3 regions of the Paenibacillus sp. FSL R5-0341 genome follow, and region 1 is predicted to be linked to each of the others. Evidence: riboswitches for the same ligand, from Rfam matches in the RefSeq annotation. Region 1 holds a riboswitch; each other region holds the start of a gene.
The links. A riboswitch is a leader RNA that binds a small molecule or an ion and turns the genes downstream of it on or off. The one in region 1 is predicted to bind thiamine pyrophosphate.

Region 1 (8,270 bases):
ATCCTCCCTGACCATCAGAGGTACTTCCATCGGTGTAAACCCGTGCTTCAGCAGCAGATCCAGCGCAAGTTGCTGCACAGCACGGTGCAGTAGCAAGCCAGCACCTTTCAATACATAGCTTCGCGTCCCGCCAATCTTCACCCCGCGCGGAATATCGATGAGATCGTGCAATTCCCCCAGTTCCACGTGATCTTTGGTGTTATACTCGAATGTCGGCACCTCTCCCACACGTCGTACCTCCACATTATCCGCGTCCGACGTGCCTTTCGGGGTATCCGGGGATACGATATTGGGTACCAGCCATTGCAACTTGGTTACTTCCTCCTGCACAGGGGCAAGCCTAGCTTCCACGTGTTCCAACTGTTCATTGAGCTGTTTCACCTGTGCCCGCAAACCCTCGGCCTGTTCCCTATTCCCGGCTTGCATGAGTCTGCCAATGTCCGCGGATAACGTATTGCGCAATCTGCGTCCTTCTTCCGATTCCTGCAAAAGTGCTCTGCGTTCTTCATCCCGCTCCAGCAATGTACGAATGTTGATCTTGATTTTTTTCCCGTCTGCTGCGGCCTGAACCTCTTCTGCATGTGCCCGAATCCATTTCATTTCTAACATGGTCACCGTCTCCTTTGGCTGTAAAAATACAAAGAGCGCCCTCATCCCTTGGGACGAGGAGCGCTCTGCTCGCGGTGCCACCCAACTTGCTGAATCAGGATATCCTGCTTCCAGCCTCTTGGTCCGCGATAACGGGCGGTTCCGGTTAACTTGGGGAAATATCGCTCCCCTGGCGAAAACGCCTCCGAGTTGGATGCTCTTCAACGGCATGGTCCGATCTGTAATTGTTGTGTCTCAGTATATACGATCGTCAGACCAAATTGCAACCTTATGTATCGATCAGGAATTCATGGCACAACTTGACATGTCCTGTTATGATAGACTTTGTCTCCATGATTACGCTTTATTCTGATTCTCAATTTATGTATATAAGTAGAAGGAGTTCGTTATGAAAAAATTACTGTGGATCGGATGTCTGTCCTATTTCCTGATTGGACTGGCACACGTTGTACTCGGTTCCATTCTACCGGTTGCACTTGAACATTACGGCAAAGATTATAGCCAAGGCGGAACGCTGATCTTCGCTCAATTTGCCGGATTCCTGGGTGGTGTATTGTTATCCCCATGGCTGAACAGACGTTTCGGTAAACGGGGAGGTCTGTTAATCGCCACAGGGTTGCTCTGTATTGCAGAATTATCCTACATGCTGTTGCCACCATGGGGCTGGATGTTCGTCATCGCACCCGCAGCCGGCTTCGGATTCGGAATGGTTGAAGCTGTCATTGGCACCATTATCATCGCTGCAATCAAAGACAATACGGCCGTTGCCATGAGTCGACTGGAAGTGTTATTCGGAATCGGGGCGATGGTCATGCCGCTCATTGCCAGTGGTCTGATTGCTGCCGGATACTGGCGCCTTTCCTTTCTCGTTGTTGCGATCTGCGCAGCACTAACCTTTATATTCTGGGCGAAAGGATCATTCGGTGAGCTAGACCAGGTGCTGGATCGACGAGGTTCAAATCATGCTTCGGTACATACGCACTCTGCTGGAACATCGGGTGAGATGCACACCGCACCTGCCAGTTCATCCGGCCCAACCTATCGCGGACGTAACCTGACTCTGCTAGTACTATTCGTCCTGTTCTTCTTCCTATACGTTGGCACGGAGATGAGTCTTGCGAACTTCATGCCAGCGATCCTGATTGAGAAAATGAACATGAAGGAAGCCGGAGCAGCGCTTAGCGTCACCTGTTTCTGGATTGCCATGTCTGTGGGAAGACTCTTCGCCGGGTATATCGCAGAGAAATTCCAATACCGCGTGTATGTCCTGTACAGTTGTCTCGCGTCTGTTCTTTTGTTAATGGTATTTCCATTTACGAACCAAATCTGGTCTGCGTTTCTCATCATCTTGCTGCTTGGACTTGCGATGTCAGGAATTTTCTCCATTGCCCTTGTCTTCGCCAGTAAACTGCTGCCTGGAACCGAAGAATCCACACCCAGCATTTTGATTGCCTCAGGCGGGGTTGGCGGTGCCATTCTGCCTTTGACGACGGGGTGGAGTCTTGATCATCTGGCGGTTAATCAGTCTGCATGGATGCTTGCGATCTTTGCGGTTGGCCTGCTTGTCATTAGCGTGATCACATATCAATGGCAGAACAAATATGTCGTAGATCCAGCAACTTAACAGTTATGTGTTGATGCAGTCCTGAGAATTAGAATCAGAATTAGAGTACCTATTAAATACATCAAGATGCCCACCTTCATGACCTGACAGTGGACATCTTTTTTGTAGCGTTATTCCATTCTAACGAACCTGGCACACGCTATTCATCTGCATTTCAGGATATTTGAAATCTAACGAATCCTAGAGACGTTATTATAGTTAATTATCTCAAATTCAAGGTCTCGTTGGAGGTTTTTTGCATAATAACGCCGCTGAGATTCGTTAGATTTCTCATTCCCTAGAAACTGGCCTAATAAGGTGTCCTCGATTCGTTAGCACTGTTATCATGGTGGGAAGTGCCCTATCTTTTCCTCTCTAATCACCTTTCATGAAAGGTGATCATGCGAACTATTCTTTTGCACAAGATTGCCCAGGAAATACTTTAGGCCCATCTGAATCACACACTTTTGTTAACGACAGGCATTACGGGCCCGTTATCCTTGATAAATTTACCGAATACATATCGGACGAGTGGCCCCAGAACGATCAACTGATATGGAAGTGCCAAGCTGAAGTTACGAGCGATCGTCTGAAGATAGGTACGGAATATGGAACCCCCACTTAACTGATCCGCAAGATATGCCGAGATCATTCCATACATGGACATGATCAGAACCATGCCAATTACCATAAAAAATGACATGGCGAGCACACCAAGAATCTTGTTGGACTTGTCGAAAGGCAAGGAGAATGCAATCTTTCTCGCCACAGGGCCAACAATGAAGGATTCCACCAGAAACGCGATGACAAAACACAATATGAATTGAAGCATTATTTCAAGCGGGGACATCTTACCGAGTAACCCACTGTGCCATAGATTGAAGAACATCATGACCACGACCATCCCTGTACACATCATTAATCCGAAAATAATTTGTTCCTTCTTGCTTGTTGGCAATTCTCTCATCCTCTCTGTTTACCTTCGTAATTATAGAGATGATGAACCCCACCACATAAGTGAACATTCTGTGAACTACATAATAAATAGATGGTTACTCCAGCTCAATTTCACACGTGTACATATCACTAATCCCTACTTGACAGCTAGGTTTTATACAACTATCATACTCCTTAATATGCTAGGGAAATGTTGGTCAAAAATACATTCACGGATCATAAGGGGGATTACTACGATGAGTTTTCAAAAGCGCATCGACCACGTCGGCATTGCCGTTCGTGATCTGGATACCACACTCCGTTTCTATACGGAGGTTGTTGGACTGGAACTGAAAGACCGGGTGACACATACAAACGGCGTCATTCAGCTTGCCTTCCTCGGCTTCAATGGAAGCAATGAGACGGAAATAGAGTTAATTCAAGGGTACAGCGACAAGCTGCCTGCCGAAGGTACGGTGCACCATTTTGCCATCCATGTAGATGACCTTGATTCTGAGTACAAACGCGTCCAAGCCACCGAAGCCGAATTTATCGATGGAGAAATCATCACACTGCCTAACGGTTACCGTTATTTCTTCATCTATGGTCCGGAGAAAGAATGGATCGAATTCTTCCAACGTTGAGAAATTCAGCTGGAGTGTGGACAGTTAGGACGGTTCAATAATGACCTCTGTAATTCGTTTGATGGATGGCATGCTCCACTCCGACCGCACTCTATCCAGTTCCTGACTGGACACGTTCCACCCGCTGGCCTATAATTACACCTAGTAATGCCCGTAACTTCATAGTTTCCCAGGGGAGTCGGAATTGGCCGGCTGAGAGTGTATCCCACCAAGATACTAACCCTTAGACCTGATCTGGATCATGCCAGCGTAGGAATCGGAGTATATCGAAATGGCACAGCCCTATGGCTGAACGCCACCTCTCTAACGCCTGCACGCGTCCCGGATTACGGGACGCTTTTTTTGTTTTATTTATCGAAACAAAAATAAGTCATCCAGATCCAACTGGTATAAATCTGTCGATTTATGCAAGATGATTGGATATGAAGCCAAGGAGTACCCGTGCCAATCGGCCGGACATACCGAAGGAGAGAATCAAAAATGAATTGGCGTAAAACAATGGGATTGTTGCTCTTATGCGTACTACTGGTGACGGTGGCCGCATGTGGCGGCAAAGAAGCTGCCCCGGCAGAACAGAACGGCAGCACGAATACGGAAAGCAGCAACGAAGGTGACACTGCCGCTCTGAAAGATATTAGAGTGGTGCTCGACTGGACACCGAATACGAATCATACCGGCCTGTATGCGGCCGTGGATCAAGGTTTTTATAAGGCAGAAGGCTTGAACGTGGAGATTGTTCAACCAGGTGCTGGTGGAGCAGATACGATGGTTGCATCGAATGAAGTGCCTTTTGGCGTAAGTTATCAGGAGAGTGTAACTCAAGCCCGCACACAGGGTGTTCCACTCGTCTCCATTGCAGCAGTTATTCAGCATAATACATCCGGGTTCGCTGCTCCGGCGGATCGAAATATCAAGTCACCCAAAGATTTTGAAGGTAAAACTTATGGCGGTTGGGGCTCTCCTGTTGAAGAAGCCGTGATGCAATCCATTATGGAGGGCGACGGAGCTGATGTATCCAAAGTGAAAAACATTAACATGGGTGACGCTGACTTTTTCACCGCAGTCAAACGGGACATCGATTTCGCGTGGATTTTCTACGCTTGGACGGGTATTGAAGCCGAACTGCGCGGAGAACCGATCGACATGTTATATGTGAAAGATTATTCAGATGCACTGGATTACTACACACCTGTCCTCGTAACGAACGAGCAGACGATTCAGAACGATCCTGAGCTGGTGAAAGCATTCTTGAAAGCCACTTCCGAAGGATATCAATACGCGATTGATCATCCCGAAGATGCAGCGAACATTCTGATCAAAGCTGTACCGGATCTGGACAAGGAATTGGTACTGGCAAGCCAGAAATGGCTCAGTCCCAAGTACACAGATGACGCCCCACGCTGGGGTGAACAAAAACAGGAAGTGTGGCAGAACTACACCGACTGGATGTTTAGCAAACAACTGCTGGATGAACAGATCGATGTGAGCAAAGCATATACAAACGAGTTTTTACCCCAATAAAAATTGCTTAAGTTTAACTTTTTCACACAAGAACGAAGAGTGCAGAACCCATCTGAAGAAGCGAAGCGCCCACCTAAAAGCTTTCTGAAAGAAAGCTCCTTCGGAAGCATATGCTATCCCCGGATTTCTTCCATTAGAATTCATTAAAGAAATCCGGGGATAACAGTGATCGGAAGAGGGTACTGCAATCGAAGTTATAAGTGTAAATCTGGTTCAATTCATGCAATTTATCACGAAAGGAGCCGTGATCTCTCATGGCAAGCACACTACTTAGCATTCAGGTTATTCCGAAAACGCCAAATGGCGAGAACTCTTATCCTTACGTAGATCGTGCCATTGAAGTTATTCAGCAATCTGGCCTGAAGTATCAGGTGAACGCGCTCGACACCACGATGGAGGGGGAACTGGAAGAACTGCTCGAGGTTGTCCGTAAAATGCACGAGGTACTCGTAGAGGCTGGCAGCCCAAGCATCATCTCTCAGATCAAAATCGCCCATAGCCCTACTGGCTTCAGCATGGATACCCTGACGGAGAAGTATCGCTAATGCCTGCCTATTTCAAAAGTGTATGGCCGCCCATTGTGGCGGTTATTCTCTTTATAGCGATATGGCAGGGAGCCGTCTCCCTGTTCCATATTGAGAAATGGATGCTGCCTGCACCGTCCGACATCGCCCGCGAAGCGACAACCCAGGCCGAGCGACTTGGCATGCATGCCTCCGCAACCATTCAGTTAACGCTGATCGGATTTGCGGCTGGCACAGCGGTCGGATTGCTGATTGCGATGGTGCTGCATTTGGTCCCTTTTCTCAAGTCAGCCCTGTATCCTTTACTTATTCTTAGTCAAAATATCCCGACCATCGCGCTCGCACCGCTCCTCTTAATCTGGTTCGGATTCGGGCTGCTGCCCAAGCTGATTACGATCATCCTGGTCTGTTTCTTCCCCGTTGCAGTGGCGGCCATGGACGGCTTGACCCGTACAGATGCAGCGATGATGAACTATATGCGCATGGCTGGTGCGAAACGTCATCAGATCTTCTGGAAGCTGGAGCTTCCCCATGCGCTGCCATCCGTGTTCTCCGGTGTCAAAATCGCCGCTACCTATAGCGTGATGGGTGCCATCATCGCCGAATGGATTGGTGCAGACAAGGGTATTGGTTATTATATGATGCTGCAAAAGTCAGCTTATCGTACGGACCGCCTATTCGTGGCGATCATGATTATTGTCGCGCTCAGCTTGCTGCTCTTCCTGCTCATTGCGCTGCTGGAGAAGCTGCTCGTGCGCTGGCGGCCACAGAAGCGATAGTAAAGATGTAATCTGTATATTAGGAAGTGATGATCATATGAATCGGCAACAGGACGGACAAGTCCTGCCTAGAGGAGGAGCAAGCGTAATGGAGCCCAAGCATGGTGAAAAGTTTCACTCGGCTACCCCTGATCAACCTGCCAATGCTACTCCTGCTCTTGTTCCACCTGCACTGGACGTTGTTAATGTTCATGCCTCATTCCGCGAACGACGGAGCAGATTATCGGTTCTGAACGGCCTGTCCCTGACTGTGGAGCAAGGCGAGTTTGTCGCTATTGTTGGGCCTTCTGGCTGCGGCAAAAGCACCCTGTTCCATATCATCGGCGGTCTGCTGAAGCCCCAGGAAGGGCAAGTGCTGATGAATGATCTCAATGTGACCGGCCAACGTGGCAAGATCAGTTACATGCCACAACAGCCTGCTCTTTTCCCTTGGCGTACCATTGAAGATAACGTACTACTTGCTGGTGAAGTAGCTTCCAGCGCTCCCCCTCGGGCCGAAGCACTTGCAGAGGCTCGAAAGTGGTTAAGCAGCGTGGGTCTTGCTGGGTTTGAGCAGGCCTATCCTCATATGCTGTCGGGCGGAATGCAGCAGCGTGCTGCCTTTTTGCGTGCCCTGCTCAGTCCGCAGGAACTGATGCTGCTGGACGAACCTTTCAGCGCGCTGGATGCCCTGACACGTAGCGACATGCAGCGCTGGCTGCTCGATATCTGGGAACAGAACCGCCGCTCGGTGCTGTTCATCACCCACAACATCGAAGAAGCATTGCTGCTTGCCGATCGGGTCTATGTGTTATCCAACCGACCTGCAACGGTGCTGCACGAAGTACATGTTCCTTTTGATCGCCCAAGACGAGAAGAAATTACGGAGGAGTCCGCATTCCTTGAGCGTAAACGGCAGATTGCACAGTGGATGAGAGAAGAACAGCAGAAAGCCCGCCTATCATAATAGCGCGGGTTTTTTAAGTTATTATTTTCCTTTAATGGGTGATCCGCCATAAGAAATTCTGCGTAACATAGTTAAAATATAAATGAACACAAGGAGGAATTCCCTCGTGCATGCTCAAGCTTTCGCGCCCTTAATTGATGCTCATATTCACTTCGATCAGTATACGCCTGATGAACAGCGTGAGATGCTGCTATCTTTCCCGTCTCAGCAAGTCGAAGCAGTCATCGCCGTGTCCATGAATCTTGCTTCTGCCCAGGCCAATCTGGAGCTTGCAAAACAACATCCAGGCACCATCTATCCGGCCTTCGGTTTCCATCCGGAACAGGAACTGCCCTCCGTTCCAGAAATGGACCTGTTCTTCCAATGGATTGAGAAGCATATGGGACAAGCCATAGCCATAGGAGAAGTTGGGCTTCCCTATTACAACCGTATGGAAGCCGAGCAGGCAGGACAGCACTTCGATCAGAGCGGGTATATCGAACTGCTCGAACGTTTCATCCAACTCGCCAAAAAGCACAACAAACCACTTGTCCTTCATGCGGTATACGATGATGCGGATATCGTCTGTGATCTGCTGGAGAAATATCAATTCCGACGCGCTCATTTCCACTGGTTCAAAGGATCTCGCCAAACCATAAGGCGTATGGCGGACAATGGCTATTTCATCTCCTTCACGCCGGATATTCGGTATGAAGAAGAGATCCGTGA
Region 2 (8,270 bases), 490 kb from region 1:
GTTGTGCTGCCCGCTCAGCAATTCCAATCCGGTCACCTTCACCTGATCCTGCGTCTACACCTTTGATATTCCAGCTCTCACCGATGACATTGGCGACTTCCGCCACATTGCCGCGCAGCACCGTGAGGCGAAGCTCACGAACGAGCATCTGCACGGTTTCCGTGCGATAGGTGGTTGCCCCTGCGCCGACGGGATCAAGCACCACAGGTACATGATGTGTATTAGCCGATTGACCTGCAAGTTGGATCGCCTGAACGACTTTGTCATCGAGTGTACCGATGTTGAGTACTACAGCTCCTGACATCTTGGCAACATCAGCGACCTCTTCATGAGCATAGGCCATAAAAGGGGACGCACCTAGTGCAAGCAGGCCATTGGCTGTGAAGGGAGCCACGACAAGGTTGGTGATGTTGTGTACCAGCGGATTTTGCGTACGAACACGTTCCAGATAAGACATATAATTTCCTCCTTGTTATGAAGTAACCCCATCGGCGGAAGGCCGATATCTGGGGTCACTCAGCAGAATAATAGGATATGAGTCTCCTTGTTGAGTAGGGGCGCAGACTGTAATGTCAGGTCCTCCTTTTGAAATGTAAGGAACATCAGACACGTTATTCTCAGAATCTCCTGACCAAAACGCTGCAAACAGCTATTTATTCTGATATAACATGTTTCAGGTTCTTTAGATTTCTGCAACCGCTCCAAATCCCTGAATAGGACGCCTCAGATTCGTTAGCGGTCGTAGATGCTCTGTTTCGATCAAGTTAAGGAGCGTTTCAGCTCCCAGTAGGCTTGAAGATAAGCGCTAATGTACATTACCAAATACATATCAACAAGCCATCCAAACGCATATCAATCTTCCGAAATGCACATCAAGCCACTTAGGATTGTTATAAATTTTGATCCTCCTATGCTTGCTTCAGGCTAATCCCATTTCTTTCAATCTGTTTGTGTTCAGTCACTTTTCCTTTATTTACGTTGCTCTCCTTGCAGATTAATAAAAGCATCCTCGGCTTTCACCGATGCAGGAATCAATTCAGTTGCTACGAGCCATGCACGTACATTTTCCCACGACGCCATTTCCTGCTGACCAAACGGTTGACCTTCTTCATTCATGAGTGGTAGTAGCATCGCCAGGCTTTTGGTTTCGATCTCCGGGTCAAGCGGAGACGTTTCATTCTCATGAGCGAGCAGAATATTCAAGGCTTCTTCTGAATGCTCCGTTACATATTTCTGTCCTTCCTGGATCGCTTTGACGAACCGGGTAAGCTGATCTTTTTTTGCTTCAATGCCAGCTTCACTTGCGGTCAGGACCAATTCATAATAATCGGGCACACCATAATCAACGGGGTTAATTGATTCCATGGCATGTCCTTCTTTCTCCAAAATCAATTGTTCATGGTTAATAAAACCACCCATAATCGCATCCGCCTGTCCGGAAGCCAGCGAAGGAATCAGATCGAACCCAACGTCGACCAGATTTATGTTGTCGGGATTGCCGCCATTATTGCTGATCATCGTGCGTACCATCGCCTCATACAGCGGAATCGAAGAATAACCGACAGTTTTTCCTTCAAGATCCTTGGGGGAGTTCACGTTGCCATTCGCTTCGGTCAACAGATGCACAAGCGGGTGGCGAACAACAGCAGCAATGGAACGTACAGGAATGTTCTCACCACGTGCGAGCAATATTTGGGGTTGGTAGCTCAGAGCCAGATCAATTTTCCCGGCAGCAACAAGTTTGAGTGAATCATTGGTATCCGCAGGCATCTGAATTTCGACATCCAGACCTTGGTCTGCAAAGTATCCTTTTTCCTGAGCAACATAGATGAAGGAGTGTACTGCGTTCGGGTACCAGTCGAGCATGATAGACAGTTTATCTATGGCGTCTGATGCTGGTTCGGTTGCAGACTTGTCAGTTTGTTGTTCGTTGGTTGCAGAATCTGTTGTTGGCGTATTTTGGCTAGTATTCGTGGTGCTGCATCCGCTAACGATCAGGAAAAGGCTAATGAGCATGATGGGAAGCAGGGAGTAGATGCCTTTGTTATTCATAAATGAAGGTCCTCATTTCATCGTTTTGTTTACCTCTAATTTTTATCCAACTTTTCTTTTACTTTCATGACGCAGTATGCTAAACCGTTTCTCTATCCAGGCAATTAATACAAACAAAACGATTCCCAGCAGGGATAACAGCACAATAGCGGCAAACATCGCATCCGTGTTCATGTTGCTGGACATGCGGCGGCTGAAGTATCCGAGACCTTTGCTGCCACCAAGCCATTCCCCAATCGTTGCACCAACCACGCAGTACACCACAGACATCTTTAGCCCCGAGAAAAAAGAAGGGAGTGCCAGCGGAACCTGGAGTTTGCGAAAAATATCCCACTTGCTGGCACCCATGGTGAGTAGCAGTTCACGCTGCTCCGGATCGCCTTGGCGGAGTCCGTCGTAGGTACTGACCACAATGGGGAAGAACGCGATCAGGAACACCACGGCGACTTTGCTCCACAGCGTGTAACCAAACCACAGGATAAATACCGGGGACAGAGCAATCAGCGGGATCGTCTGACTGATCACAATGAAGGGATACAAGGCCTTTTCAATCGATCGGTTCATATGCATGCCTGTCGCTAGCATAATACCGGTCATTATGGACAAGCCAAAACCAACAAGAACCTCCATAAAGGTAGCAGGCAGATGTATGGTCAGCAGCAGATGACGATGCTCAACGAGTGAACCTGCGATGGCCGTTGGTGCAGGAATGATGAAGGAGGGCACCCATCCCATACGCACAATCGTTTCCCATATCGCCAGTAAAGAGAGCATGAGCAGAATAAACAAACCATATTGGGAAAACCACTTCGACATCCACTTCGAGCACCACGTCCGGACGCTGACCTTACCTCTATCGCTTCGCATGTAATTGTTCCTCCAGTTGTCGTCTCATCTGCACAAGAGCCGGTTCGTAGATCATGTCCGAATACCTTGGGCGTGGCAAAGGAACCATCGTTTCCCTCAACTGCTGACCTTGCCCCTCTGGAGTTAATAGAATGATACGATCACTTAACAGCAGGGCTTCTTCAATGTCATGTGTAATGAACAGCACGGTTTGTCCAAAGTCCTCCCACAGCTCCAACAACCAGCGATGCATTTCTCGTTTGGTTAAAGCGTCGAGTGCACCGAAGGGTTCATCCAGCAACATGAGCTGCCCGCCTGTAAGCAAGGTACGCAGCAGTGCCACCCGCTGCCGCATGCCGCCGGATAACTCATCCGGATAGGCCTGCTCATAACCGGACAAGCCGAACTTTGCCAATCCCGCGATGATATCGGCTCGTAGTTTGTCCTTGTCCTGACGGCCTGGTGCAAGCTCGGCAGGCAGCATGCAGTTCTCCATGACGGTACGCCAGGATAACAGCAGATCTTTCTGCGGCATATAGGCGACTCGTCCGAGCCGTTGTCCTTGCGGTACATCAGCAATATCGATGGTGCCGACGGTTGGCTCATACAAGCCTGCGAGCAGCTTGAAGAGTGTGCTTTTACCTGATCCGCTGGAGCCGATGAGCGAGACAAATTCTCCTTGTTGAACCTGAAGCGACACATTGGCGAGTACGGGTAAATCCTTTTTTTCAGGAAAAGCGAAGCTAACGTTCTCAATGGTTACATGGTTGGTCATCTGATCCTCACCCCCTTGATGCCAGACTGCTACAATAACAACGGCATGCTGTACTCTGCAAAAGAAACAAAAAAGACCCACCCATTTCCGGAGAAATGAGTGGGTCTGTAAGTTAAATCCGCAATTTATCTTCACATACATGAAAAAATTCCGCTTACTAAAAGGCCGCTCCACTTCCCTCCGCTGGTATGATCCAGATCAGGTTCAAAGGGTCCGAATAGTTCTATTCGTCTCAGCCGCAGGGCTCCCCTAGTGCAAAAGTTCAAGATATGCAGTTGTGTGTTCAGCATATATCACTTGAACATGAACTGTAAAGAGGCAGCATGATGGATTTCTTGAGATGAGCGTGGAGTCACATCCTGGGAGTGAGGTTGTAATCATACAAATTTCAGTTGGAAATGATGATTTCATCGACCTGTAATGATTTGTAAAATGAGGATGTTGAATAGAACAAGGAGAGGTTCCAATGAGAAATAAAATAATGGGAGGCGCTGAATGATCGCATCGAGGGGGCTGAACCCAGCCGGGCCATCCGTAATTTTCGCATTGCTGCGGGTCAAGAAGAGGGAGAGCACTATGGCATGGTATTTCAGGACAGTGATGTAGCCAAGTGGATCGAAGCAGCGTCATACCTGCATGGACATGATCACATCAGAGATACGTTTGGTAAAGTTGCCATTCAGCGCGGACCTTTCATGTATTGCCTTGAAGAAACGGATAACGGTGCAGGATTATATCGTATTCAGTTACCCGCATTAGCGGATTTTGAGGTGAACAGTGGTGGGGGAGGGACAGCAACAAGATGGAGAGGAGGTGATTCGCGCGGCTGAAGTTAAAAGGGCAAAATGAAGAACGGCTATAAGTCGTGTAACAGCCTATGAACGTTAACGATGAGTCCATATGAGGAGGCCAAGTTCATGAGGTTTAAAATGATGTTGACCGCAGTGTTATCCCTGGCGGCTGCGCTTGTATTTGCTACGGATCAAACGTATGCCCACGAGTTGTCCACTGACAAGCTCATTCTCCAGACGGGAAGTCATGGTGAAATCTCTTCCATTAAGATCAAGGGCGATGCTTTTCCGACGGAATACGTTATGAATCCAACCGTTGCACCAGAACAAAATACAGCAGACCACCAGTGGCTTGGTGAACTGATGTTCACGTATCGATTGAATGGTGGGGCGTGGACCAAAGCCTGGACCAATCTGTCGGCAGATGGTCGGACGATCACGAACTCCGGTAATCAGGTGACGGTGACGTATGCCAATGCATCGAATGCCCAGGGGATTCGCAATTTCAAAGTGATCGAGACCTATACCACCCAGACGGATGGATCCATTCTGTGGAAGATTGAAGTGCAGAATACGAGCGGCCAGAAGCTGGAGATTGGTGATTTCGGTCTGCCCTTGCCATTCAATGAACAGTGGACTTACGGTGATGCGATATATGAGACACGGGTTGTTACACACTCGTTTGTTGGCAACAACAGCTCCTATATTACGGCCAGCCGTCCAAGCGGCATTGGTTCTTATCTGATGCTGATTCCGGATGCAACGACGGGAGCAGGATTCGAGTACCAGGATCGGTGGCGTAATGAGGAACATCCGGGTAGCAAGTGGGCCTGGAATCCGGCAAATGAAGGCAAATGGATTGAAGGGCTGAACGTCTTCTATATTCATTCCAACGTGATCAAATCCACCAACCGGGGATATCTGCCAAATACGAGCCTGGTTCTGGAAGCAGGCCAGTCCAAGACATACGGATTCAAGTTCCTGGCTGTTTCGGACGAACATGCTGCGAAAAATGCACTGTATAACGCGGGACTTATTGATGTAACCGTAGTTCCAGGCATGATCGTGCCGACCAATCAGAAAGCAAAGGTGGATCTGCGTACGTCCAAGACCATCACCAAAGTGCAATATGCCAATGGCACGGTTGTACCGTTAAAGGAAAGCAAGCCTGGCGATCATAAAATCTATGAATTGCAGTTCAGCCAGCTGGGACCCAATAACGTGACTGTGGAATATGATGGTGGCAAAAAAACGGTACTGCAATTCTACGCCATTGATCCCGTCGACAAAGCGTTGCAGGATCATTCGACCTTTATGGTGGATAAAACCCAGTGGAACCTGCCGGGAGATATCCGGGACAAAGTGTTTGATGACTGGATGATGAATACCAAGTCCAAGCGCAATGTGTTCAACGGCTACTGGGGTTGGGGAGATGACTGGGGACTGACGCATGGACAGTTTCTGGCTGAAAAGAACACCCTGACACCCGTTGCCCGGGAAATTCGGGCCGTGGATGATTATCTGGAAACAGCGATCTGGACCAATCTGATGAATGGACATCATGAAGATTATCTGATTCACGATTTTCTGATGCCCGAGCCGAATACAACACCTACCTACCGTGGATATGCTTATCCACATGTGTATAACACATACTTCAGCATGTATAAAATTGCGGATTTATACCCTGACCTTGTTACTTACAAGCATGACAAGGAAACTTATCTGCTGCGCGCTTATAACATTTTTAAAGCCCTCTACGAAGGGCCTGTCGCCTACAACTGGAACACCGGGCTGATGGGAGAATTGACGACTCCGGATATCATTCAGGCTTTGAAAAAAGAAGGATATGACACGGAGGCCAACGATATTATCACGAAAATGAGAACGAAATACGGGAATTTCAAGAATACGACGTATCCTTATGGTTCGGAGTATAGCTATGACAATACAGGCGAGGAAGCCGTATACACGCTAGCGAAGCTGCATTCGGATCAAGTAACAGAGCAGAGTAGAGCATTGGAGATAATGGGCAAAATCAACCTCAAAACCCGTGCTTCCCGTGGACACATGCCGGTGTGGTATTACTACACGGACCCGGTAACGATTACCGGGGAGAATTGGTTTAACTTCCAGTACACAACCTCACTGGCCGGATACGCCATGGATGACTGGATTCGGTTCCATGAAGGCACCAAGCGGGAAGAACAACAGCGCTTGTCCTATGCCGCGAAGATTGCTAACGTAGGGGCCATTAACTCGGGACAGATTAGTGCTGACCCAGACAATTTTGGTGCAGCTTCCTGGACGTATCAGGCCGAGAAAGGCAACTATGGTACGAATGGAACTGGCGGTGGAGCCAATGTACCGTTATTGAATGGTTGGCGCGGGATGACAGGGGAAGCAGACCTGGGCCTGTTCGGCGCATTGCAGACATTGAGTGCAGATATTGCAGTGGACCCGATCTTTGGACTGACAGGTTACGGTGCAGATGTCACGCTGACGAATGGGCAATATAACATCACGCCATTAGATGGATTGTTCAAGCGACTTAATCTGATTACTGAAAAGCTATACATTGAACTGAACAAAGACCAGTATACTGGGGCCAAACTGGCTGTAGCGAAGGATTATGTCTGGCTGGATATGAAGAATCTGACACCAGGCCAGCCACACCAGACGTCCATTACGTTCCAGGGTTTGAAAACAGGCACATATCTGATCAAGGTGGACGGTCAGGTGAAAGGCAAATTCAATGCCTATCAACCGGTGAACACGTTGAAGGTAGATGCAGGTACAGCAGCGTCTTACAGCGTGGAGCTTACGCCTACGACGCCGGATGCCAACGCAGCTCCGGTCGTAGACGTGGGCGCAGATTCCTCCATCACGTTGCCTGACAAGATCCGTCTTCAGGGAACGGTTACTGATGATGGACTGCCGAGTGGTCGGTTAACGTTGGCATGGAGTTTGGTCAATGGACCGGCAGGAGCGCAGGTCTCTTTTGCATCGCCAACTTCAGCGTATACGCAGGCAACCGTTTCGGCTGCTGGTGTGTATACATTCCGTTTAACGGCTAATGATTCGATATTATCGGCAAATGACACCGTGCAAGTGATCGTGAATGCTGCACCGCCACTTCCGGAGAAGATGGCACAGTACAATTTTGATGAGAATACAGGCACAGCTGCCGCGGATTCTTCGGGTAGTGGCAACCATGCGACTGCCAAAGGTACAACTTCCTGGGTAACAGGCAAAAAGAACCGTGCAATTAGTCTATCCGGTACGGATGGTTATGTGCAATTGCCTGAGGGCATTGTCAGCAGGGCGGATTCTATTACGATTGCAACTTGGGTGAAGGCGAATGCTCTCAGTGATTTTACCCGCATTTTCGATTTTGGTTCAGGGACGGGAACCTATATGTTCCTGACACCGAAGGTGGGGAGTAATATGAGATTTGCCATCACCACTGGAGGTAATGCCGCAGGCCAGGAGCAAACGATTAATGTGCCCGGTCTCCCAGTGGGCGTGTGGAAACATGTGACCGTTACACTGACAGGCAACACGGGAATCATCTACGTGGATGGTGTAGAAGTCGGGCGGAATAACAATATGACGTTGAAACCGTCCAGTTTGGGTCAGACCAAGAATAACTATATTGGCAAATCACAATACCCTGATCCGTATTTTAACGGACTCATCGATGATTTCCGCATCTATAGCCGTGCACTGAGCGCAGCTGAAGTGGCAACCCTTGCATCTAGCACTTCGCTGGCCTTGAATGGGGAGGATGAAGCTGTTATCCTGCC
Region 3 (8,270 bases), 230 kb from region 1:
TCTGTATAAGATATGGACACAGAACAATCATAAAGCTAATTCTGAATAACATGGAGAGCGCTAGCCTAGTTTAAAATAAACTCATGTCACAGCAAAAAAAGCCGTTCTTCTCTGCAATGACAGAGAGGGACGGCTTTATCTCTATTTCAGACTGCCCAGCTTACGCTGTAGTGACGCCTAGGAACGTGTTCGATACTCCTCCTCGGCCTTTTCCTGCATGCCCGCTGCTACAGCTTCATGATCAGACAATCCTTTGTCCGCTGCAAAGGCACGAATGTCCTGCGTAATGCGCATGCTACAGAACTTCGGTCCGCACATGGAGCAGAAATGAGCTTCTTTGGCGCCTTCTGCCGGCAGCGTCTCATCATGGTAGGATAATGCCCGTTCCGGGTCCAGAGACAGATTGAATTGGTCCCTCCAGCGGAACTCGAAGCGCGCCTTGGACAATGCATCATCTCGGCGTTGAGCACGTGGATGGCCTTTCGCCAGATCGGCGGCATGAGCAGCGATCTTGTAGGCAATAACCCCTTCGCGCACATCATCCTTGTTGGGCAGGCCCAGATGTTCTTTTGGCGTAACATAACAGAGCATGGACGTGCCGAACCAGCCAATCATAGCCGCCCCAATGGCGGACGTGATGTGATCGTATCCTGGCGCAATGTCGGTCGTTAGCGGCCCAAGTGTGTAGAACGGTGCTTCTTTGCAGATTTCCATCTGCAAGTCCACATTCTCCTTGATCTTATGCATCGGCACATGCCCCGGACCTTCGATCATCACCTGCACATCATGCTTCCACGCGATCTGCGTCAGCTCCCCGAGCGTAGCCAGTTCCGCCATCTGCGCTTCATCGTTGGCATCGTAGATACTGCCTGGACGAAGTCCATCTCCCAGTGAAAATGCCACATCATACCTTTTCATAATCTCGCAGATTTCTTCAAAATGGGTGTACAAAAAATTCTCCTGATGATGCGCAAGACACCATGCTGCCATAATGGACCCGCCTCGAGACACAATGCCTGTCATTCGCTTGGCGGTCATCGGGATATAACGTAGTAGCACGCCTGCATGAATCGTAAAGTAATCCACGCCCTGCTCTGCCTGCTCAATGAGGGTGTCACGGTACAACTCCCAGGTCAGCGCTTCCGCTTCGCCATTCACCTTCTCCAGCGCCTGATAGAGCGGCACCGTGCCAATCGGCACTGGTGAATTGCGGATGATCCATTCCCGGGTCGTATGAATGTCTTTGCCTGTGGACAGATCCATCACGGTATCCGATCCCCAACGTACCGCCCAAGTCATCTTCTCCACCTCTTCCTCGATGGAAGAGGATACGGCAGAATTACCAATGTTGGCATTGATCTTCACGTGAAAATGACGACCGATCAACATCGGCTCACTCTCCGGGTGATTGATGTTGGATGGCAGAATGGCCCGTCCACTCGCCAGCTCCTGCCGCACAAATTCCGGCTCCACGCCTTCACGAATGGCGGCAAATTCCATCTCTGCCGTAATGACTCCCTGCCTCGCGTAGTGCATCTGAGTCACACAGCGTCCTGGCTGTGCCCGTAGCGGTTTTCCGCGCAATCCAGGGTACTCTTCGGCTCCAGCTCTCTTTCCTCCGGGCTTCAGTCCGTTATCCTCCGGTTGGTCTTGGTAAGCTTCGACATCACCACGCGCTGTGATCCAACGGGTGCGCAGAGCTGGTAGACCTGCGCGGATATCCGCGTGAAATGCGGGATCAGTCATGGGGCCGCTCGTATCGTAGACACGCAGCGGTTCGTTATGCTCCACCCCTTGGGGAGTATTCGTGTCATGAAGGGCTATTTCACGCTCCGGAACAGCAATGTCCGGCCGTGAGCCCTGAATGTAGACTTTACGGCTACCCGGAAAGGGCTGAACCCGTCCGGCCGCGCTTGTTTCCTTTTCCACCTGCTGACCGTTATGTTCCTGTTCCATCGCTTGTTGTCCCGTTTGATTTCCTGTACTCATGTTCGATTGTCTCCTCCTCAGTGTTCGTTCGCTTGGTTTGGTTGGTATCATCATTAACTTGGTTACGTACCTGTCCCAAATCATGCGCAATGCAGAGAAGAAAGAGCGATCCTACGCCAGACCAGGGGAGACATCATTCATGTACAGTTAACAACAGAACGGAGGTTACCACAGATCATGGATCTATGGCGACTTCTCTCTTTGGCCTAATCCACTTTCGCAGGTTACTGAAAAAGAAGTCCATGGAGTATGTGCTATATCGCCCGTTCACTGTATATAAAAAAGCCGGTCCCCGAAGGAACCGACTTTTAATGTCCATCACCAATAATGCACCTTCATGCAGCTCCTTAACGGAGACTACAAGGGTCACATCATGTGGTGGTTGTGGTCATATCGCCGATTACTTCCCTACGCTGGTATGATCCAGATCAGGTGCAAAGGGTCCGGAATCTCATGCGATTCCGTCTCAGTCCGGACAATTCGGACTCCCCCAGTAACGTTAACAAGTTGCAGCATACACACGCCGCAGTTCATATTCAATGAAGCTGGCCCCGATGGGCCGTCCATAACAGATTAGCGCAACCGGAACATAAAAACAACCTTTATATTCCAAATGATCAAACTCCATTGGAGACGAACCTTACATCAACATCAGGATAACATGAGCCCCATCTGCGTAGCCGATTCCTTTAATACAGGTGCATATTCATGCAAAGTCTCCTGTGAAAGTCGACTGACAGGTCCCGAGACCGAGAGGGCAGCTGCAATATTGCCTCTGCGATCCATAATTGGTACCGATACCGCGGCAGCCCCCGGCTCACGTTCCTCATAACTTGTGGCATATCCGTTATCCCGGATGTCTCCCATCTGCGCCAAATACACCGCCGGATCAATAAACACTGGCCATTCCGGTCCATTCATCAGTTCTTCACGATCATCGTCCGTGGCAAAAGCCATCAGGACTTTGCTGGAAGCCCCCACAGACAACGGGAGTCTAACGCCAACGGGAGCGACACGGCGAATCGCCTGATCACTTTGCACCGCCTGAATCCGAATCCGTTCACTGCCATCACGCAGGTACAGACTTACCGTCTCCCCCAATCGATCTCTCAGTCGCTCCATCGCAGGCAGCAATAGAATAGCCGGATCATCACTGCGGGACATATGAGCTGACAGCTCCCAGATTCGGATGCCAAGTCGGTACTTCTCCGTTGCCGCATCCCGGATCACGAACCCTCGATCCTCCAGCGTAGCCATCAGGCGGTGCACTGTACTTTTGTGCAAACCAATCTGGCTGGCAATCTCGGTGAGTCCCAGATCACTGCGTGTGGTAAAACATAATAATATATCCAGCGCCCGTTCCACAGCCCGGACGGTTAACTTACGATCTTCCATGGCATAATGCCCTCCTCATGTTTCATCACATGAAACTTGGTTACATAAATTATATGAGAAACGGTCTCATCTGTAAACCAAAAAGAGCCAAATTCAGAATAGGAGAAAGTGTAAAATTTTCCTTTTTATAAGACTTAATCCCCTGTAATTTGCACACTAAGGTAATGTTACCCATATATCTTAAGAACTATATAACAATTGCGTAACAAATGCCCTCAATCAATTGACTTTGACTATATTGGAACATACGATAAAGATATATTACATTAAGATATCGCTCTGAAGCAGGCTCTGAAATAGACGCAATTCTCTTTTCATGTCGTTGTTATCTTCAACTGAACTTCAAAGGAGGGGCATTCATGTATCCAACATCCCAGAGCGAAGCCCCGCTGCAAACAAAAGTGTCCGATCTGCCCTCTTCGCTATCACCGAGGCTGATTCGGTTCAAACATATTATCGTAGCGTTGCTGCTCTCCGTTGTATTTTTTCTACTGTTTTGTTTTATTGCACTGCATGGTTATATCGCATGGGTATTATCCAATCCAACAGTAGCGCCGGTCTTCTCCAATCCGATGCAGGCCAAGAATATGAAGTACGAAGACATCACGTTCCCGGCAGCAGATGGCAGCCGGACGATGCAGGGATGGTATATTCCTGCTGACAATGCCGCAAGCAAAACGATTATTTTCAGTCACGGCTATGGTGCCAATCGTGAAGAAACATGGGTACCCATGTATGACCTGGCACACTATGCCCATCAACTTGGGTTCAACGTCGTCATGTTCGATTATGGCTTCGCCTCCCAGGTGAACAAAGCTGTAGCCACCGGTGGCAAAGCTGAGTCACAGCAATTGCTGGGCGCGATCCAGTTTGCCAAGCAGCGCGGTGCACAGGAACTGGTTGTCTGGGGCTTCTCCATGGGTGCCGGTACGGCGCTACAAACCGGACTGATTACGCAGGAAGTCGATGCGATGATTCTGGACAGTGCGTTCCTGCTGGAGCCAGATACGCTGTATCACAACATTCACAACCAGATCGATCTCCCGCGTCAGCCTACACTGGAGATCATGAAGCTGTTGTTCCCTGTTCTGAATGGTACCGGATTGCAACAGATCCCTTATCAGGAAGTGAAAAAAGAGGACTATCCGTTCCCGATCTTCTTCATTCATGGTACGGAAGACGAGAAGGCTCCATACCCGATTGCAGAGCAACTCGCCGCCAACCAGACTAATCCGTATTCGGATGTATGGATTGTCCAGGACGCGCATCATGAACTTATTTTCCGGGAGCATCCGAAAGAATACCTGCGCCGTGTCTCAACTTTCCTGAGTCATGTAACGAAGACAAGCAGTGACGATGTGCAAAACACGAATAGTGGACAATAACCAAATTTCAATCCTCGAACTTTTCGTTCATTCCAGAGCCCTCAGGGGCTCTTTTTTTTTGCACTCATAGGACAACAGGCTCGCGGAATATACTCTTGTGACGCATGAACAGACGGTCTGAACGCATAGATCATTGGTCGGATTAGGTTACCTGTATGAACTATTTTGCATTTTTGAATTTCATCTGGAGGAGGTCTCGCGTATATGAACTGGTATGAATATGGTCACCTGCTGCCTCTGCGGATATTGGAGGAAATTCGTTTCTGGAAGGAGCAGGAGAAGGAACATACGCTCGTTATTCGTGCACTGGTTCCTGATCTGGAGCCCGCATACGTCAAGGTATTGGAGGAATGGGAGGCTATCTTTGCAAACAGCGAGCGAGTAGCGAATCAGATTTTAAAACAACTATTGCCCGCAACTCATCCACCTGCTCCTTACATCATTCGTTGTATCGATCAACTTGTGGCGGCAGCTCGTCAGCAATCCAGGGAGTTCATCAAGCAGCTGTATGTTCTTCTGGAGCAAAGTACTGCTGTGCAAGCTGTTCCGCTTGCCAAAGTACTCATTCTGCATTTTATTCGCGAATCGGAGTACTTTCTGGGTGTATTGGATACGCTCGGTCAACCTGGCATCTTGCGAGAAACGGATTCCGAGCCATCACTTTTGCTGGAAAATGCGTTGCATGCCTCAGGGTCAGGAAGCATCCATCGCCAAGCTTCAGAAGCTCCAGCTTCCCCAGAGGGAAATGAAAATGCACCTGTTGCTTCAGCACAGATCCAATCCGCAGCACTTCAGCCTTCCCCCAGCGGAAGTGCTGCGAGCCAGCCTGTCTCTACCTCACCTCAGGTCAAAGAAAAGCCGGTACCCATTGGAGGACACACACTTCCTCCCCTTCCCTATGCGTACAATGCGCTGGAGCCACATATTGATGAGCTGACGATGCGTATCCATCATGACAAACACCATCAATCTTATGTGGACGGACTAAATATAGCAGAGAAAAAACTGGCGGAATCGCGAAAAAAGAATAACTTTGAACTCATCAAGCACTGGGAACGTGAACTCGCCTTTAACGGGGCAGGCCACTACCTGCACACGATCTTCTGGACGATTATGAACCCTGCTGGCGGCGGCAAACCTTCTGGCATGCTCGCAGAGCAGATTAAGCGCGATTTCGGAAGTTATGAAGCGTTTAAGAATCAATTCACGGAAGCCGCAAACAAAGTGGAAGGCAGTGGCTGGGCGATGCTGGTCTGGAGCCCGAGAGCACACCGTTTGGAGATTTTGCAGGCGGAAAAACACCAGAACCTGTCCCAGTCCGACATCGTTCCTCTCCTGCCACTGGATGTGTGGGAACACGCCTACTATCTGAAGCATCAGAACGAGCGCAAAAAGTATATTGAAGACTGGTGGAATGTGGTCTACTGGCCGGCTGTAGCCGAGCGGTACGAAACGGCACGCAAGCTATTGTGGCCGCCTTATTAAGCTTTGGGTTAGATGGATAGAAAAAAGAGATATCTCCAGCCGAATGACTGAATGATATCTCTTTTGGGTTGATACTAGTATATCAGTATTACTGACTAATCGATGCCGCTTCAATTGCTTTATAAGCCCAATGTGTATTAGGCACATCCGACCACTGTCTTACTGCATTCGTTGCAGGATCAAGACCGATCAGTTTGTTGAGCATCGTGACGGCTTCAGCGCGAGTTACAGGCTGACTTGGACGGAAGGTACCATCAGCATACCCTGTAACTACTCCTGCCGCGTTCAATCGAGCTATCGCTTGCTGAGCCCAATGATCGTTCACATCATTAAATGTATTCGCTTCATCAGCTGTCTGTTCAGTGTTTAACAAGTGCTGTAACACGCTGGCTAATTCGGCACGAGTCATTGCTTGATCTGGCTTAAAGCTGCCATCCGTGTAGCCTTTAACGTAACCGGATTGGGCAGCAGCCGCAATGGCCAATTCTGCCCAGTGAGTAGGTTTCACATCTTTAAACGTGTGATTCCCTTCCGTTGTTGACGTGCCCAGAACACGAGTAATCAGCGTAGCCATCTCCGCACGAGTTACGGAGCGTTCGGGTCTGAAACTGCCATCAGCATACCCTTGAATATAAGGCTGTGCTTTCAAGGTGTTGTCTGTCCAGTCTTTCACTTTCACAATGGAGAACGTACTGAAATGGTCTACTTCAATCTCCACTCCTTGTTGATTATCACTATTCAGTGTGACCAGTTTGCCGTGTACAAGCTCCTTGGTCCCGTCACTGTGCTCAATATACACACCCAGCTCTTCAGAATTCACACCTGCAAGCTGGTTAGCTATAACCGGCAATACGAGCGTTACAGGACGACTCTGCAAATTGGTTTCGATAGTCATTGGACGGCCGAGAATCTGGATATCCTTTGTACCTGCGAATTGTAAAATCGACTCATTAGATTGTGCTCTCGTTTGAATATCTGCACGTTCAGCCTCTTTTTTGACGGGTACGAGGCGGAAGTAGATATCGTCTGTACGATCTTTTAAAGAGCTGGCTGGAATCGTGATACGAACGTTAGGGTTAGAAATAACCAGGTTCACACCTTGCTCAGCCAACAGCGCAGACGATCCTGAAGAGAGAGTCAGATCCCATTGCGTTACTTCGTCCTTCACATCCGGAATAAGAATAACTGCTGTACTGGAACCCGTCTGCTTCAACTGATCAATGATTGACTGTGCTTTACTTTGGCTGAGCTGAAGTTCGTCTTTTACTGTACCATCCGTTCCCCGAGTACGACTGATTTCCAATGATGCAACGGTAGCAGCTTGATCTCCATTCTCTACGTTCACCTTAATAACTTCCTTTTGCGGTGCCGGAGTTACTGAAGGTGCTGATGTTGATGGAGAAGGCGTTGGTGTCGGATTCGGTGTTGGTCCTGGTGTAGGTGTTCCGCCACCTTCATTTCCTGATCCTTTAGGTGTTACAGGACCGGACACCTTATAGTCGGATAGCCCATTCTCATTCGATGATCTTATTGCAAATACATAAGGAAGGCCATTCGTTAAATCATCAACGGTATACGATGCGGCTTCAATACCACTTTTCACCTTGATCCAATCATGCTTATCTTGGGGTGCTTGGGTTCCTTGATATTTATAGAGTACAAATTGATTTACATTGATTACTCCAGCCCAATAAACAGTAGCTTTTCCATCTCCAGCTTGTGCAACAATAGTTTCAGGTGCATCAGGTAGCACTGGCGTCCCAGCTGCTTGTGGTGTAACCACATTGGATGGGATGAATTCGGATACACTACCATCCTCGATATAATATGCTTTGACAGCAAAGACATAAGATATACCGTTCGTCAGCCCTGTAACAAACTGATTATGATAGTTCCCTACCGCGACCCAATCCTCTGGATCTTCTGGTGCTTCGCTTCCTTCATAGAGATATAACTCGTAGATAGCACCCTGTTCAAATGTCCATGTTAACATCGCTTGACCATCATCTGCCGTTG

Region 2: linked by a shared signal. The riboswitch ahead of MKX75_RS04315 (ABC transporter ATP-binding protein) and the one ahead of MKX75_RS02260 (ABC transporter substrate-binding protein) in region 1 are both predicted to bind thiamine pyrophosphate.
Region 3: linked by a shared signal. The riboswitch ahead of thiC (phosphomethylpyrimidine synthase ThiC) and the one ahead of MKX75_RS02260 (ABC transporter substrate-binding protein) in region 1 are both predicted to bind thiamine pyrophosphate.

Annotation. Positions count from the first base shown of each region.
Region 1 covers NZ_CP150241.1:460,497-468,766, reverse strand. Annotated here, with positions in the region: gene serS (serine--tRNA ligase) at 1-609, opposite strand, end outside; gene MKX75_RS02275 (MFS transporter) at 998-2,233, shown strand; gene MKX75_RS02270 (hypothetical protein) at 2,670-3,179, opposite strand; gene MKX75_RS02265 (VOC family protein) at 3,406-3,792, shown strand; TPP riboswitch at 3,954-4,066, shown strand; gene MKX75_RS02260 (ABC transporter substrate-binding protein) at 4,273-5,313, shown strand; gene MKX75_RS02255 (thiamine-binding protein) at 5,568-5,858, shown strand; gene MKX75_RS02250 (ABC transporter permease) at 5,858-6,616, shown strand; gene MKX75_RS02245 (ABC transporter ATP-binding protein) at 6,654-7,562, shown strand; gene MKX75_RS02240 (TatD family hydrolase) at 7,645-8,270, shown strand, end outside.
Region 2 covers NZ_CP150241.1:949,341-957,610, forward strand. Annotated here, with positions in the region: gene thiM (hydroxyethylthiazole kinase) at 1-457, opposite strand, end outside; gene MKX75_RS04305 (ABC transporter substrate-binding protein) at 970-2,052, opposite strand; gene MKX75_RS04310 (ABC transporter permease) at 2,095-2,919, opposite strand; gene MKX75_RS04315 (ABC transporter ATP-binding protein) at 2,906-3,673, opposite strand; TPP riboswitch at 3,832-3,934, opposite strand; gene MKX75_RS04320 (hypothetical protein) at 4,306-4,503, shown strand; gene MKX75_RS04325 (DUF5695 domain-containing protein) at 4,591-8,270, shown strand, end outside.
Region 3 covers NZ_CP150241.1:694,378-702,647, reverse strand. Annotated here, with positions in the region: gene thiC (phosphomethylpyrimidine synthase ThiC) at 178-1,956, opposite strand; TPP riboswitch at 2,378-2,491, opposite strand; gene MKX75_RS03305 (IclR family transcriptional regulator) at 2,641-3,384, opposite strand; gene MKX75_RS03300 (alpha/beta hydrolase) at 3,744-4,769, shown strand; gene MKX75_RS03295 (Fe-Mn family superoxide dismutase) at 4,974-6,254, shown strand; gene MKX75_RS03290 (S-layer homology domain-containing protein) at 6,343-8,270, opposite strand, start outside.